4 regions of the Rhodoferax sp. GW822-FHT04A08 genome follow, and region 4 is predicted to be linked to each of the others. Evidence: predicted binding sites of a transcription regulator. Region 4 holds the regulator's gene; each other region holds the start of a gene.
The links. The regulator sigma-54, encoded in region 4, starts transcription at its own class of promoters, with help from an activator protein. The targets are predictions, from matches to a motif close to TGGCANGNAANCTGCTTT.
Positions count from the first base shown of each region.

Region 1: AC1RMF_RS13800 (PEP-CTERM sorting domain-containing protein) is a predicted target of sigma-54. The motif match lies at 2,499-2,516, and genes of this name have one in related genera.
Region 2: AC1RMF_RS21570 (pilin) is a predicted target of sigma-54. The motif match lies at 1,638-1,655, and genes of this name have one in related genera.
Region 3: glnA (type I glutamate--ammonia ligase) is a predicted target of sigma-54. The motif match lies at 2,125-2,142, and genes of this name have one in related genera.

Region 1 is NZ_JBXAMW010000006.1:124,490-128,637, reverse strand. Features, by position in the region: gene AC1RMF_RS13820 (XrtA system polysaccharide chain length determinant) at 1-103, opposite strand, end outside; gene AC1RMF_RS13815 (XrtA/PEP-CTERM system exopolysaccharide export protein) at 186-755, opposite strand; gene AC1RMF_RS13810 (low molecular weight protein-tyrosine-phosphatase) at 935-1,399, shown strand; gene AC1RMF_RS13805 (NAD-dependent epimerase) at 1,387-2,361, opposite strand; gene AC1RMF_RS13800 (PEP-CTERM sorting domain-containing protein) at 2,565-3,302, shown strand; gene AC1RMF_RS13795 (FAD-binding oxidoreductase) at 3,426-4,148, shown strand, end outside.
Region 2 is NZ_JBXAMW010000015.1:8,464-12,611, forward strand. Features, by position in the region: gene AC1RMF_RS21565 (GspE/PulE family protein) at 1-1,519, shown strand, start outside; gene AC1RMF_RS21570 (pilin) at 1,693-2,100, shown strand; gene AC1RMF_RS21575 (PglL family O-oligosaccharyltransferase) at 2,397-3,860, shown strand; gene AC1RMF_RS21580 (hypothetical protein) at 3,876-4,148, opposite strand, start outside.
Region 3 is NZ_JBXAMW010000003.1:289,605-293,752, reverse strand. Features, by position in the region: gene AC1RMF_RS08580 (polysaccharide deacetylase family protein) at 1-226, shown strand, start outside; gene AC1RMF_RS08575 (EI24 domain-containing protein) at 259-1,155, shown strand; gene AC1RMF_RS08570 (competence/damage-inducible protein A) at 1,167-1,976, shown strand; gene glnA (type I glutamate--ammonia ligase) at 2,187-3,602, shown strand; gene AC1RMF_RS08560 (hypothetical protein) at 3,791-4,148, shown strand, end outside.
Region 4 is NZ_JBXAMW010000013.1:29,427-33,574, reverse strand. Features, by position in the region: gene AC1RMF_RS20545 (exopolyphosphatase) at 1-252, shown strand, start outside; gene lptA (lipopolysaccharide transport periplasmic protein LptA) at 361-981, shown strand; gene lptB (LPS export ABC transporter ATP-binding protein) at 951-1,733, shown strand; gene AC1RMF_RS20530 (RNA polymerase factor sigma-54) at 1,733-3,328, shown strand; gene AC1RMF_RS20525 (THUMP domain-containing class I SAM-dependent RNA methyltransferase) at 3,325-4,148, shown strand, end outside.

The sequences.
Region 1 (4,148 bases), on a different contig from region 4:
CTGCGCCAAGGATCGCCACGATCCAGGCGACCGCCAACGCCGCCCACCTGTGTCTCCACATGCCGCGAGCAACAGATAGAACATGGCCGATTACCTCTTCCATAGGGGGTGTTTCTCTTTGATCGTAAGAATCAGTATCCAGCGGCCAAGGCGAATACCGCCTTGTTGCCGAGACCCGACCGGAATCAGAACCAACCTTGCGGAATGGTCAGAATATCGCCCGGACGCATTTCAACATTTGCAGAAATGTCACCACGCTTGAGCAGATCCTTCAGACGCACGGAATAGCGCTTGCCACCTTCCGAGGCACGGGTGATGGAAGCCGCATTGCCGTCTGCAAAATCGGTCAAACCACCCACAGCAATCATGACATCCAGCACTGTCATCTTTTGCTTGTAAGGAAGAGCCTGTGGCTTGGCGGCCTCGCCAATGACGCGAATCTGTTCACTGTACGGACCGACGAAACTGGTGACGATGACGGTGACAACAGGGTCCCGCACGAATTTACCCAATTCGGTTTCGACTTCACGCGCAATTTCAATGGAGGTCTTGCCTTGAGCAACCAATTCGTCAACCAGTGGGGTGGACACTTTGCCATCAGGACGCACAGGCACGGAAAGCGAGAGCTCCGGATTGCGCCACACAATAATATTAAGAGTATCGCCCGGACCTACGAGGTAGTTGTAGTCCTGCGAAGAGGCAGTAACTGGCGCTTCGTTAAGGCTGACGCTATTGCTGGCACACGCAGTAACCAAGCCTGTGAAAAGTACCAGCGCTACCCAGCGAAAACAAGTGCCCAGTGCGGCGTTTAGAAATTTCAAGGCGACCTCCCCAAAAGGCAAAAAGACTGCATGTATGTGCAGTTGTGGAATATAGCGCATTTACCGGAAGTGCAAGACGGGTTAGTTTGAGTGAGCAACTAAAATCCCGGCCAATGACAAAACTATTGTTCGTTTGCACGGCCAACATATGCAGATCCCCAATGGCACTCGTCGTTGCGCAGAAGATGGCACGTGATCTGGGCGTTGGCAGAAAGTTGCAAATCGATTCGGCCGGCACCCACGCACCCTCGCCCGCGCAGCGCACCGACCCGCGCGCCATTGCGGCGCTGGAGCGCCGCGGCTACAGCGCCAAACGCCAGCGCTCCAGCCGCATTGCGAGCAGCCACTTCACCGATGCCGATCTGGTGCTGGCCATGGACAACCAGAACATGGCAGCCCTCCAGAAAATCTGCCCGGCCGAGCACGCGCACAAGCTACGGTTGCTTTTGAGCTTTGCCCCCGAATGCGATCGAACCGAAGTACCCGACCCCTATCACAGTAATGCACAGGCCTTTGATCTGGTGCTTGACCTCTGCGAGGCAGCTATCGGCGCATTGCTGCGGCACTACACTTTGTAATAGCTGCGATACCAATCCACAAAGCTTCGCACACCTTTGTCGATCGGGGTCGCGGGAGCAAAGCCCACCCAGTCATTCAACGCCTGGGTGTCGGCATATGTAGCCGGAACATCGCCATCCTGCATGGGCAGCAATTCCTTGTTGGCCTGCAAGCCGAGAGCCGACTCTAGGCATGCAATAAAGTCCAGCAGCGGCACTGGTTGGTGGTTGCCAATATTGAAGACGCGATAGGGAGCCGTGCTTTCCGAAGACGTTGCCACCTTGTCCAATACCCGGACAACCCCTTCAACAATGTCATCTATGTACGTGAAATCGCGCCGCATGTCTCCGTAATTGAAGACTTTGATAGGGTCGCCGGCCAAAATGGCCTTGGTAAACAGGATGGATGCCATATCCGGCCTGCTCCAGGGTCCATATACGGTGAAAAACCGCAACCCCGTCGTCGGCACTCCAAACAGATGGCTATAGGTATGGGCCATCAACTCGTTGGCCTTCTTGGTGGCGGCGTACAAACTGACCGGATGGTCCACGTTGTCCACTTCCGAGAACGGCATCTTGGTATTGCCGCCATACACACTGGAGCTGGAAGCGTACACAAGGTGTTCGATGGCGTTGTTGCGACAGGCCTCCAGCACATTCACAAACCCCACGAGGTTGCTGTCTACGTAGGCATGGGGGTTTTGCAACGAATAGCGTACTCCGGCCTGCCCGCCAAGATGCACGACGCGTTCGAACTTTTCCTTCGCGAAAAGCCCCGCGATTTCTTCCCTGTCGGCGAGGTCCATCTTCATGAAGCGAAAACCCGGGTGTCGGTCCAGCAGCGCCAGGCGACTCAGTTTCAGGCTTGGGTCATAATAGTCATTGAGGTTGTCTATCCCGACGACAGTGTCGCCCCGGGCAAGAAGACGAAGGGCAGTAGCCGCCCCAATAAAGCCAGCCACGCCAGTTACAAGTATTTTCATGGTGCTATTCTGGCATGTGGTTGGGGAGCCATTGACCCGTTCGGCAACCCAAAAAGATGTCGGTATTGTTTACACGCCATCCTCAAAGAAGTCGACCAAACGTCGTAAGCCGTTGATTTTAAAAGAACTAAAAAACTTGGCACACCCTTTGCTTTATTGATTGCGCAACAAGTTTTTTTGCAACTCATTTAAAGGGGATCAACATGATCAAGGTAAAACGTTCACTCTTCGCTGCCGCTGCGCTAGGCCTGGCCTTGATTAGCTCCGGCGCTCAAGCTGCATATTCTTCTTTCTGGTTTGATCCGGATGGCGCGGGTGCTGCAGCTGCTATTAAGGTTGTTGGTAGCACTGGCTTTACGCTTGGTAGCGACCCAGTAACAGTGACTGACAGTTTTACTGGGGGCGGTAACTTTACCTTTACCCAGACTGGACTCGTAGGTGTCTCTTACAACCACACTTTGGTTGGATGGCTTGACGTTGTGGGATCGGGCGTTGGCACACAAAACGGAACCTTTAGCTACACCGGTGGGAGCGTGACATTTTTGAATGTTGCACAAACAACTACGCTGGCTACCTATGCCATCACGGGTGGCGGTGGTCTGCTTGCTGATTTGACTCCTAAGGCGCTTACCTCGATTGTTGTGGACGCAAATCAATCGACCATTAACTCGGGTTATTTTTTCCAGGATGTTGGTGGCGTACAAGGCGCTGACTTTTCTACCTTTGAAACTGGAAAGCCTGTTTTTGCACTTTCCCATACTGACTTCTCAAGCCCTGTGGTCACTTTGCTGAGAGACGGCGAACAAATTTTCGGTGCCACGATTGTTGGCAACAGTGCAGGTCAGTTCTACTTGGAAATCCCTGAGCCAGAAAGCCTGGCCCTGATGGGTCTGGGTCTGGTGGCTCTGGTTGCATCGCGTCGCCGCAAAGCAGCCAAGTAATTCAAGAAGCAATTCTTTGAATCAAAAAGGGGCCTTCGGGCCCCTTTTTTGTATTTGGAAATAATAGGTGAGATATCAGCGGTCTCACTACAATGATTCCTTCCAATACCAGGGTGACAGAATATGAATTCATCGCATTCCACGGGCGCCATTCAAACCACCAATGTAACCGGACGGGATTTTCCGGTAGGTGCAATTCATAGACCCACTACCACCCTGGAAGTCATTGATCTGGTGAATCAGTCCCGCATTGCAAAACGCGCGTTGTATCCGGTGTCGACAGGCTTCAACTGGGGCTACGGCTCGAACTCTCCGGCAAAGGCGGGATGTGATCTGGTCGACCTGAGTGGAATGAACCGCATATTGAATGCCGATGAAATTTCCCTATCCAATCCTGTTGCCGTTCTGGAGCCGGGCGTCACACAGGGGCAGCTTTATGATTTTCTGCAGAAGCATTGCCCAGAATTGACTTTCAATGTCTCCGGCTCCGCACGCGACACAAGCATTCTGGGCAATGCGCTAGACCGCGGTGTAGGTTATTTCGGACCACGCAAGGAAGACGTATTTGGCCTGGAAGTGGTTTGTGGTTCCGGCAAGTTGTTGAAGACCGGTTTTCGGCGCCTCGGTGAAGATTCACCTCTGGCTCACAGCCACCCTTTCGGCCTGGGCCCCATGCTCGACGGTTTGTTCTTTCAGGGCAATTACGGCATTGTCACCAGTGCCTGCTTCCGGCTGACTCCCCGCCGTCCCAAAGAGGTCGCTGTTTCCTTGGCACTTTATGACAGTGCGCGACTGGGTGAATTCATTGATGAGTTGGCACACCTCAAGCGCGAGGGTCTGTTGGTT
Region 2 (4,148 bases), on a different contig from region 4:
ACCGCTGGAAGAGTCGCCCGAAGGGTTGGTCATCATGTGCCGTGACCCTGAGGCCGTGCGAGGCTCCAGGGTGGTGCCGCAGGTGTTTCCGCGCATCACCAAGTTTGCCTATCGCGTCACCACCCATTTTGATTTTGACCAGACGCTGGCCCAGTTATTTGGCGCCGCCATTGACAGTACGTCCATCGACCAATTGCTGGCCGATATGGATGGCGGTCCGGTAGACGACGGACTCAACGAAGATTCCCTGGAGTCCGCTGCGGCAGACAACGAGCTGGTCAAGTTCGTAAACAAGGTCATTGTGGATGCCTATAACCAGAAGGCATCGGACATCCACATCGAGCCCATGCCGGGCAAACTCAAGACCGGTATCCGCTTTCGTATTGACGGCAGCCTGATTCCCTACATCGAGGTTCCAGCGCATTTCCGCCAGGCCATGGTGACCCGGTTGAAGATCATGTGCGAGCTGGACATCTCCGAGCGCCGCAAACCGCAAGACGGCAAGATCAAGTTCAAGAAATACGGACCTCTGGACATCGAGCTGCGCGTTGCCACTATCCCTTCTGCTGGCGGGGTGGAAGACGTAGTCATGCGTATCCTCGCGGCTGGCGAACCGATCCCGCTGGACAAGCTGGGCCTCACCCCGCACAACAAGGCGCGGCTGGAAGCCACGGTCAGCAAACCCTATGGACTGTTTTATGTCTGCGGACCTACCGGCTCCGGCAAGACAACGACGCTGCACTCCATACTGAAGTTTCTCAATACGCCCGATACCAAGATATGGACGGCAGAGGATCCAGTCGAAATTACGCAAAAGGGTTTGCGCCAGGTGCAGATCAACAAGAAGGCAGGCATCGATTTCGCATTGATCATGCGGGCCTTTCTGCGGGCCGATCCAGACATCATCATGGTGGGTGAGTCGCGTGACAAGGAAACCGTTTCCATGGGCGTGGAGGCCTCGCTGACAGGGCACTTGGTGTTCTCCACCCTGCACACCAATTCAGCGCCCGAATCCATCACCCGTCTGATGGACATGGGCATGGATCCGTTCAACTTCGCGGATGCCCTGCTGGGCATTCTGGCGCAGCGCTTGGCCAAGCGATTGTGTGACTGCAAGCAGGCCTACGTACCCGACGCCGAGGAGATGCGCCTGTTTGCAGCGGAATATGCCGAAGAGTTGCGTCACTCCAAAGCCTGGACCTTGGACTATGCCGGCGAAAGCAAGAAGATGGTTGACCAATGGCAGCAAACATACGGAGAGAACGGCAGCATCAAGCTGTACCGGGCCGTAGGATGCGATAAGTGCAACAACACGGGTTACAAAGGGCGTGTGGGGCTGCACGAACTTCTGGTGGCCGACGATGGCGTGAAAAAGCTGATCCAGGAAAGAGCCCGCGTGGCGGAGCTGTTTGCTGCCTCGGTGGAGGGTGGTATGCGTACCCTCAAGATGGACGGTATGGAGAAAGTCATGATGGGGCTGACCGATCTAAAGATGGTCCGACAGGTCTGTATCAAGTGAACAGGGGTATGTGACAAAAATGTCGACTGCGTTCGGTTTTTGTCACACATCAGGGGGAATCCTGACCCATTTGGTCAAAATGTTTAGACAAATGACATCAAACCGTAGCTAGAATGTGTGGCATGGAACCTGCTGGTACGTAGGCTCCTGTACTTTCAACCAAGGAGCTGAATATGAAGCGTTCTATGCAAAAGGGTTTCACCCTGATCGAATTGATGATCGTGGTAGCGATTATCGGTATTTTGGCTGCGGTGGCATTGCCTGCGTACCAAGACTACACAAACCGTGCGAAGTCGTCAGAAATTATTTTGGCCGCCAGCGGGTTGCGTACCTGCGTGACTGAGTCCGTCAGCACCATTGGTAGTGCTAGTGGTCTAGCTGCAGCTTGCCCGTTCACACCGACCCAGAGGGCAACTGCTGGAAACATTAATGACACCGGGCCTGTCATCACAATCACAGGATCAATCCTTGCTGCGGATGACTTTATCGTATCGTTGGCTGGTAGTGTTTCTGGCGGCGCTGTTGTTTCGTGGTCATGCAAGTCAAGCAACACTAAATGGGCGCCGTCCAGCTGCAAGTAGGCTCCTTTTGAACGTACGCAAAAAAGGGGGGCAACCCCCTTTTTTTATGTCTAAAAATAGCGAACCCAAAAATGGAATTAAAAATTAGTTCATTTTGGCTTGCTGTGATGTCAGCTGCGCTTTCGTTGGCCTATTTATTGCCAAATCACTATGCCCCATGGAGTTCATTCCACGCAGAAGCAGTGGCATGCGTAACATTAATAATTCCGTGCATATGGGTAGTGCTACAGTCGCGAGAGTCCATTAGGATATACAAGTCTAACCTAACAATATTGATGGCAATATTGATATGCGTAATGCAATTCGCATATGGAGTAATTGAATTTTTTGGTATTCTTTGGCTAGATATAGTGTATCTATTTGGTTTCTTGCTTATGCTACACGTTGGTGATGCTTGGCAAAGGCAAAAGCCCGGGCAGTTACTAAATTACCTCTCCTACGCGTTTATGCTGGCAGCAGCCATATCATTGCCCATACAGATGTATCAATGGATGGGTATGATGGCGGAAAATCCATTAATAATGAACGTGCCAAATGTTCAGCGACCATTTGCGAATATAGCGCAGCCAAACTTGCTAGCGGATTTGTATTTAATGTCCCTTGTTGGCATATCGTGGATAGTGAACCAGAATAGGAATTATGTTAGGACCGCATTTATTTTTTCCATATTCATGATATGGGGGGTGTCGCTAACTGGGTCCAGAGCCGGATGGATTAATGTTGCTATATTGACGGGATTTGCTCTATATAGCCCACGCAGAAATGGAGTCGTAATTTCCAGACGAGCAGTTATGGCGTTATTTGCAGTGTTTGTGATGTTTGTTGTGACAATGCCAATAATACAGAGGGTGCTGCTGGAGACGCAAAATCAGGAGATGGCGCAGTACACAAGTGCATCACTGTTTGGGCGCATAAACGTTTGGAAAATGATGCTTTCAGCAAGCTTTCTTAGTCCATGGTGGGGATATGGATGGGGCCAGACAATAAAGACAAATTTCGTTTTTGATGATGCGCTCGGAGTTGAAAAGGGATTGTTTAATCAATCACACAATATATTTCTAGATTGTGTATTGTGGATGGGTTATCCGTTAGCAATTATATTCTCATTTTTATTAATATGGTATTTTATAAAGCTAATGAAAAAAAAAGGAGATGGCATGATGTGGCATGCTCAAATGATGTCAATCGTTTTTGCCACGCGCTCGTTGGTTGAGTTCCCACTTTACTATATGTACTTCTTACTTCCATTAGGACTGGTATTAGGAGCAGTCCAGAGACAAGTATTTGCAAAACCGGTTTTTGAGGTGCGTAGTATCTTTGCCATTTCGGCAATTTGCATAGCGATTGCCATGATCGCGCTGACAGTAAAGGACTATTTCCTAATTGAAAAGAGCTACTATGCACTTCGCTTTGAAAGTAGAGGGTATCTTACGGATCAAAAAAGAGAGCCGCCAAATGCATTGGTATTGACACAATTGAAAGAACATCTGCGTTTTTCACGTAGTGAAGCTAATAAACATAACAATCCTGAAGACTTTATTTACATGGAGCGCGTAGTGCGGCTTACGCCGGGAGCATATATCATGTTCAAGATTGCATTGAATTACGGGTTAAGCGGAAATGCAGATAATGCCAGATTTTGGTTGAAGCAAATTTGTGAAAAAATTGCAGTGACGCAATGTTCATATGCGGAAGAAAAATGGGAGGCGGCAATTCAGAAATATGGAGCAGAAAATTTAATGCCTTGGCCACTGCAGTGAGATAGCGTACTAAATCTAGCTTTCAATGTCTTTCCGCTGCAGCATTACGGCACGATGATCAGAGAAGTAAACCGTCCATTTATTAACAGCATTAGGATTCGCCACGTTAAACTTTTGGAAGACCCCTGTATCCATCAGGATGTAGCGAACATCGTACCGATTAACAAATTCATCCAGCAATTTATTATCTATGAAAAGTGTAGAAATGAAGCTGTTATATTCGACATTGTATGAATCAACTCTACAATCAATAGCTGGTTTCAATCTTGGGTAGGCCAGATAGATAAG
Region 3 (4,148 bases), on a different contig from region 4:
CGGGGCTGGGCACTTGGTGGGCAGCCTGTCAGTTCGGTCGGCTGCCGCAGATATCCGTGCCGGTGACGTGTTGCTCGTGGATCTGGAGACTTCGGCGTCGGCCAAACCCTGGGCCGTGGATAACCTGGAGGCTCTGATCGTCGGGCTCAAGGAGCGTGGTCTGTGTTTTGAAAGCCTGCGCAAGCATCCCGTTTTCAAGGACTGGATCGCAAACCACGGCGGCTGATGCATGTTTCGGGTACACGGTATGCTCAGCGTATGAACCTGTTTTTGGATTCTTTCTGGCGCGCTGCGGTGTACTGTGTGCGCCCGCGCGTGATTGCGCTCTCTGTCCTGCCGTTGGTGCTGATCGTTCTGCTCACCATGGTTACAGGCTACTTCTTCTGGGACATGGCACTGGATCAGGTGCGCGTGTGGATAGATTCGTTTCCCTATCTCGATCAAGTCTGGCAATGGCTGGAGAGCGTAGGTGCCGGCAAGCTCAAGGCCGTACTGGCCCCGTTGCTGGTGGTGTTTGCCGTGACCCCCCTGATCGTTGTGATCTCCATGCTGACGGTTGCGCTGATGATGACGCCTGCCTTGGTCAATCTGGTCGCGGCGAATCGTTTTGCCGGTCTGGAAGTCCGGCAAGGAGGCGGTCTTGCCTCCAGTCTGGCGTGGTCGTTGTTCTCCACTCTGCTGGCGGCTCTGGCTCTTTTGGTTTCGGTTCCCCTGTGGTTGTTGCCTCCGCTGGTTTTGCTGATCCCTCCTTTGATATGGGGCTGGCTAACCTACCGTGTGATGGCGTTCGATGCGCTGGCCAAACATGCCAGCAAGGAAGAGCGCCGATTGCTGTTCAAGCGACACGGAACCTGGCTGCTGTTGATGGGCGTGATCTGTGGTTACCTGGGTGCATCCCCCAGTGTGGTGTGGGCCATGGGCGCAGGTTTTGCGCCGGCCTTCGTGTTCCTGGTGCCCATGGCCATCTGGATTTACACCCTGGTTTTTGCCTTTGCTTCGCTTTGGTTTACCCACTATTGCCTGGGTGCTTTGCATGCACTGCGTCAACAGGCCAACGCCCAAGCCGAAGTGCCTGCTTCCGCACCTGCCGCACAGGAGGTGACCCCTGTGCCGCTCGTTGGCGGCCCCTCATCTCAGACGCAACCTTCGCCTTAGAAAGTCCGTTTATGCATTTTGGAATCATCATCATTGGCGACGAAATACTGTCCGGGCGCCGTGAAGACAAGCACTTGTCAAAGGCCATTGAACTCTTGGGCGCGCGCGGATTGCCTTTGGCATATGCCGATTACGTCGGAGATTCACCCGATCGCATCACGGCCACGCTCCAGCGTGCATTTGCCTCCGGCGACGTGGTCTTTTCATTTGGAGGTATAGGTGCAACGCCGGATGACCATACGCGCCAGTGCGCGGCGGCGGCCTTGCAACGACCTTTGCTCTTGCATCCGGAAGCCAAACTGCTGATCCAGGAACGCATGCGCGCTTTGGCGCTGGAGAAGGGCGTTCCCTACGAACCTGAGCGGGATGACAACAAGCACCGGTTGAACATGGGCGTGTTTCCCGAAGGCGCCCAGATCATCCCTAACCCGTACAACAAAATACCCGGCTTTAGCTGCACAGGCGCCGCAGAAGGTGCGGTGCACTTCGTGCCCGGCTTTCCCGTGATGGCACACCCCATGGTGGAATGGGTGCTAGACACCTACTATGCAGCCCACTTCCGCCAGGATGCATGGCAGGAGAATTCGCTGATCGTATTTGGTGCCATGGAGGCTACCTTGACGCCCCTGATGGAGCACATTGAGCAGGCACATCCGGTGAAGGTTTTTAGTTTGCCTAGCGTGGACCATCCGGAATACGGTCGTCATATTGAGCTGGGCGTCAAGGGACTTCCCGGGGCAGCAGAGGCCGCATATCGGGAAATGGTCGCAGCGCTGAAGGCAATGGATGTCCCACTGGGTCCCGAAATGGTGCGCAAATAAAACGCACCATATAAGGGCAATTCGTGGTGGCCCCAAAATGGGGCGTCAAGATGGTGCTTGTTTGCCTGTCGTAACCTGATGGGCTGAGAAATCCCTGAATCTCAGGGCAAAATGGCCTGTGTTCTCAGAATGGTTTGCCGGAAGGTTCTGGCACAAAAGCTGCATTGAGAATTCGGCAATCCTTTTTTAACCGTGCAACAGGAGTTATTGATGGCCAAGACCGTCGCAGACGTGATGAAGATGGTAAAAGAAAGCGAAGTCAAGTTTGTTGACTTCCGTTTTACCGATACCCGTGGCAAGGAGCAGCACGTCACTGTGCCAATCTCCGCCTTTAACGAAGACAAATTTGTTTCCGGCCATGCTTTTGACGGTTCTTCCGTCGCCGGCTGGAAGGGCATTGAAGCATCGGACATGCAGCTCATGCCCGACGCCAACACCGCCAACATCGACCCTTTCTTTGAAGAAACCACGCTGTTCCTGCAGTGTGACGTGGTTGAGCCCAGCGACGGCAAGGCCTATGACCGTGACCCCCGCTCCATCGCCAAGCGCGCTGAAGCCTACCTCAAGGCTTCCGGCCTGGGCGACACGGCCTACTTCGGTCCGGAACCCGAATTCTTCATTTTTGACGGCGTGCGTTGGACCAACGAACCCGGCAAGGTGTTCTTCGAAATCGAAGAGTACGAAGCTCCCTGGAACAGCGGCGCCAAGCTCGAAGGTGGCAACCGCGGTCACCGTCCCACGGTTAAGGGCGGCTACTTCCCCGTTCCCCCAGTGGACAGCACGCAAGACATGCGCGCTGAAATGTCCCTGATCCTCGAATCCTTGGGCATTCCAGTTGAAGTGTTCCACCACGAAGTGGCGGGCGCTGGCCAAAACGAAATCGGTACCAAGTTCAGCACCCTGGTTGAACGCGCCGACTGGACCCAGGTCCTGAAGTATGTGGTCTGGAACGTGGCAAATGCCTACGGCAAGACCGCCACCTTCATGCCCAAGCCCTACGCTGGCGACAACGGCTCCGGTATGCACGTGCACCAGTCCATCTGGAAAGATGGCAAGAACCTGTTTGCTGGTGACGGCTATGCCGGTCTGTCCGACTTCGCGCTGTACTACATCGGCGGCATCATCAAGCACGCCCGTGCCCTGAACGGCATCACCAACCCTGGCACCAACAGCTACAAGCGCCTGGTTCCTGGTTTCGAAGCGCCCGTGAAGCTGGCTTACTCTGCCAAGAACCGTTCCGCCTCCATCCGTATCCCGTTTGTGGCGAACCCCAAAGGCCGTCGCGTGGAAGCCCGTTTCCCCGATCCTTCCGCCAACCCCTACCTGTGCTTCTCCGCACTGATGATGGCGGGTCTGGACGGCGTGGAAAACAAGATTCACCCCGGCGAAGCCGCCACCAAGGACCTGTACCATCTGCCTCCCGAGGAAGATGCACTGGTGCCAACCGTGTGCCACAGCCTCGACCAGGCGCTGGACTACCTGGACAAGGACCGTGCGTTCCTGACCAAGGGCGGCGTGTTCACCGATTCCATGCTGGATGCCTACATCGATCTGAAGATGCAGGAAGTGACCCGCTTCCGCATGGCTCCCCATCCGGTGGAATACGACATGTACTACTCCCTGTAATCAGGTGTGTGCGAAGCGTCTCCTTGCGGGGATGCTCACGGGAAGGACTGCGCAAGCAGTCCTTTTTCGTTGGCGGATCTGCTGCCCAAATGGTAAAGATCCAAGGCGGCTTTGAGTACATTCAGTACGCTGCTGTTTTTGGCGCATACTGCTAGCTTGCCCCGACCTTCGCAATGGGTGGACTGATAATGAAATTTGTTTTTTCCGTATGTCTTCTGGTTTCGGCACTCTCGGTGGCTTGGGCTGCCGATGACCGCATCTATCGGTGTGGCAACGAATACACCAATACGGTTTCGGAGGCTCAGGCCAAGAATTGCAAACTGATTTCCGGCGGCAATGTCACGGTCATTCAGGCGGTCAAGCCGCCCCCTGGCAAGTCCAGTGCACCACGCGGTGATTCAGCAGACCAGCGTGCCAAGGATTCCGATGCCCGACTGATTCTGGAAGGTGAACTCAAGAAGGCCGAAGCCAGACAGGCCGAATTGCTCAAGGAATACAACAACGGAGAGCCCGAAAAACTGGGGCCGGAAACCCGCAACTACCAGA
Region 4 (4,148 bases):
CGCTTCATGGTGTATGCGTTGTTTCCCCAGACCAATGTGTCCATCCATGTGATGTGGGGCGTGCAAAAGCAAAACACCGTCTGCGCGGTGGGCAAATCCATCACCAACCGGACCTCGCGCATCAATATCGGTGCCTTGATGCTGGTGTACGGTGGGGGTGGCCATGAAAATGCTGGAACCTGCCAAGTGCCCAATGAGCGGGCCGATACCGTGGTCAAAGAGCTGGTTTCCCGCATCAACACCGTAGGTTGAACTTCTGCGGGTAATCCCGCACACACGATTCAATTTTCGTCAAGGCATAAAACATGCCATGCGCTCGCTACAATGGCCGTGCGCACTGTGTGCAAGTTTCGTGCCTTTATGAAAAAACACATTCTTTTCTCGTTGGTGATTGCTACGCTGCTGTTTGCAGCCGGTGGCGTGCGCGCCGAAAAAGCCGACCAGAAAAAGCCCATGAACATCGAGGCCGACGCGCTACGCTATGACGACCTCAAGCAGGTCAGCGTATTCACCGGCAAGGTGGTGCTGACCAAGGGAACCATCGTGATCCGCGCAGATCGGCTGGATGTGCGCCAGGATCCTGACGGATATCAATTTGGCGTTGCCACCGGTTCCGCAGACAAGCTGGCCTTCTACCGGCAGAAGCGCGAAGCACTGGACGAGTTCATCGAGGGGGAGGGCGAAACCATCACCTATGACGGCAAGGCCGATACCGTGACCTTCACCGGCAAAGCGCAGTTGCGCCGACTGCGTGGCGCCACGTTGGCCGATGAAATCACCGGCGGTGTCATCGTTTATGAAAATCTCACCGACCTGTTCACGGTCGATGGTGCCGCCAACACCAAGGGACCGACTGGCGCCCTGGGAACCGGTCGCGTGCGGGTCATGCTGACCCCCAAGCCCGAAGCCAGTGCTCCGGCGCCTGCCGCAACCCCGTTGCCGCTCAAACCATCCGCGACCCTGGGGGGGGCCGCCAAGTGAGTGGTTTTGCTGCGGGGAACTTGACGGCGCAACATCTGCAAAAGTCCTATGGCAAGCGCCAAGTGGTCAAGGACGTGTCCCTGACCGTGCGTACGGGCGAAGTGGTGGGCCTGCTGGGCCCCAACGGCGCTGGCAAGACCACCTCGTTCTACATCATCGTGGGGTTGCTGCGCGCCAGCGGGGGTGACATCTCCATCGATGGCAATTCGATCGAGTCCATGCCCATACACCGGCGCGCGCGTCTGGGGCTGGGCTACCTGCCGCAGGAAGCCTCGATTTTTCGCAAGCTCAACGTGGAAGACAACGTGCGCGCTGTGCTGGAACTGCAGCGCGACGAAGACGGCACTCCATTGCGCAGCGCGGAGATCGAGAAGCGGCTGACCAATCTGCTGCAGGAATTGCGGGTCGAGCACTTGCGCGAGTCTCCGGCGCTGGCCTTGTCGGGCGGTGAGCGGCGGCGCGTGGAAATTGCCCGCGCGTTGGCTACCGGGCCGCGTTTCATCCTGCTGGACGAGCCGTTTGCCGGCATCGACCCGATTGCGGTGATCGAGATCCAGCGCATCATCAACTTCCTCAAGGCGCGCGGCATCGGGGTGCTCATCACCGACCACAATGTGCGCGAGACCCTGGGCATTTGCGACCACGCCTACATCATCAGTGATGGCCGCGTGCTGGCCGAAGGCACGCCTTCGGAAATTGTCGACAACCCCGAGGTACGCCGCGTGTACCTTGGCGAAAACTTCAAGATGTAATGAAGCAAGGTCTCTCATTACGCGTCTCCCAGCATCTGGCGCTTACTCCCCAGTTGCAGCAGTCGATCCGTCTGCTGCAGCTCTCCACGCTCGAACTGAGCCAGGAAGTGGAGCAGATGCTGGACGAGAACCCTTTTCTGGAACTGGGTGAGGACCATGCCGAGCGGGAAGAGTTCGGCATCGCACAGGCGGATACGCCGGTCAGTGAAGGCGACAAAGATGTGGAGTTTTCCGCCACCATGCCCGACCTGGGCAGCAGCATCGTGGCCTCCACCAGCAGTGATGAAGACAACAGTCCCCTGAGCGGGGACGAAGGCATCGACTGGGAAGGCGACGGCACCACCGAAATGACCCCGGACGACGGCGAGTGGGGCGTCGAGGCCAAGGCCAGTACCAATAACCTCACTGGCGACGAAGACAAGGACGCCACCGAGCTGGCCCGCACGCAGGAGAGCTTGCAGGCCTTCCTGCATCGGCAGACACTGGGTTTGCGCCTGAGCGCCGAAGACGCTGCCGCGCTGCGTTTCCTGATCGAGTCGCTCAACGACGACGGCTATCTGGAAGAGCCGCTCGAGGACCTAGCCCGCACCTTGAACCCGCAGGATGAAGAGCAGTTGTACGACCTAGTGCACCATTTCTCGGTAGCCCTGGGACTGCTGCAAAGCCTGGAGCCGGTTGGCGTCGGTGCCCGCAATTTGAGCGAGTGCCTCAGTCTGCAATTGAAAGCTCTGCTGCGCAATCCGGATCTGGAAGACGAAGAGCGCGAGCAACTGGAAGTGGCCCTGCGCATTTGCCAGCAGCCCATGGAATTGCTGGCGCGCCGTGACATCAAGCGGCTGGTGCAGCTGGGCGTGGGCAGCGATGCCCTGGTGCGCGAGGCCATAGCGCTGATTGCGCGGCTGGAACCCAAGCCGGGGCGGCGCTTTGTCGACGTGGAGCGCAACATCGTGGTGCCCGACGTGCTGGTGGTGCCGGTGACCAACGCCAACAAGGCGGCTGCACCCAAGTTCCGCGTCATGCTCAATCCCGATGTGATGCCGCGCCTCAAGGTGCATGACATCTACGCCAATGTGCTGCGCAACCACCGGGGCGGTAAGGACAGCGCCAGCCACGCCGCTCTACAGCAACGCCTGCAGGAAGCGCGCTGGTTCATCAAGAATATCCAGCAGCGCTTTGACACCATCCTGCGCGTGAGCACGGCGATTGTGGAGCGGCAGAAGAGCTTCTTCACCCATGGCGAATTGGCCATGCGCCCGCTGGTGCTGCGTGAGATCGCCGACGAACTGGGCTTGCACGAGTCCACCATCAGCCGCGTGACCACCGCCAAGTACATGGCAACGCCTTTTGGCACCTTTGAGCTGAAGTACTTCTTCGGCTCCGGCCTGGGCACTGAGTCCGGCGGCAATGCGTCCAGCACCGCGGTGCGTGCACTCATCAAGCAGTTCATCAGCGCCGAAAGTGCCAAGAAGCCGCTGTCAGACAACCAGATATCCGAGATGCTCAAGGAGCAGGGTATTGAATGTGCCCGGCGCACTGTGGCCAAATACCGCGAGGGGCTGAAGATCGCCCCCGCATCCCTGCGCAAGGCGCTATGAACCAACTGCAACTCTTTCTTCCCTGCGCCGCCGGTGTGGAGGATTACCTCGCGCCCGAAATCCTGCGCATCACCGGCCTGCCGCCCGGCTGCATCACCAAGCAGCGTGGTGGTGTGGCCGTGCGCACCTCCTTCACGGACGCCATGCGCCTGAACCTGTATTGCCGCCTAGCACAGCGCGTGCTGGTGCTGGTGTCGTACACCGAATACCGCAACGAGCAGGACTTGTACCGCGCCGCCATGGCGGTGCCGTGGGAGCGCTGGTTCACACCGCGCGAGACCATCAAGATCGAGGTCACCGCCCAGCACAGTCCTTTGACATCGCTGAACTTTGCTGCACTCAAGGTCAAGGATGCCGTCTGCGACCGCTTCCGCGAGACTTCGGGGGGCGTGCGTCCTGATGTCAACACCCAGTGGCCCGATGTGCGCATCTATGCCCACCTCACCACTGACAGCTGCTCGCTCTACATTGACACGTCCGGTGAGCCATTGTTCAAGCGGGGCTGGCGCGAGGACAAGGGCGATGCGCCGTTGAAAGAGACCTTGGCCGCCGCCATGATTGCCGCCAGCGGCTGGGCCGATGGTGACGACGACCTGGCGCCTTTGTACGACCCCTGCTGCGGCAGTGGCACCATTGCCATCGAAGCCGCGCAGATTGCCTGCAATATTGCGGCGGGCTCGTTGCGCCGCTTTGCCTTCGAGAAGTTTGTGCCCTTCCAGCCCAAGGTCTGGCAGGCCATGAAGCAGGAAGCGGCTGACGCCGTGGTCAAGCCCGAGCCCGGCCAGAAAGCTCTGATCTACGGCAGCGATGTGTCGCACCG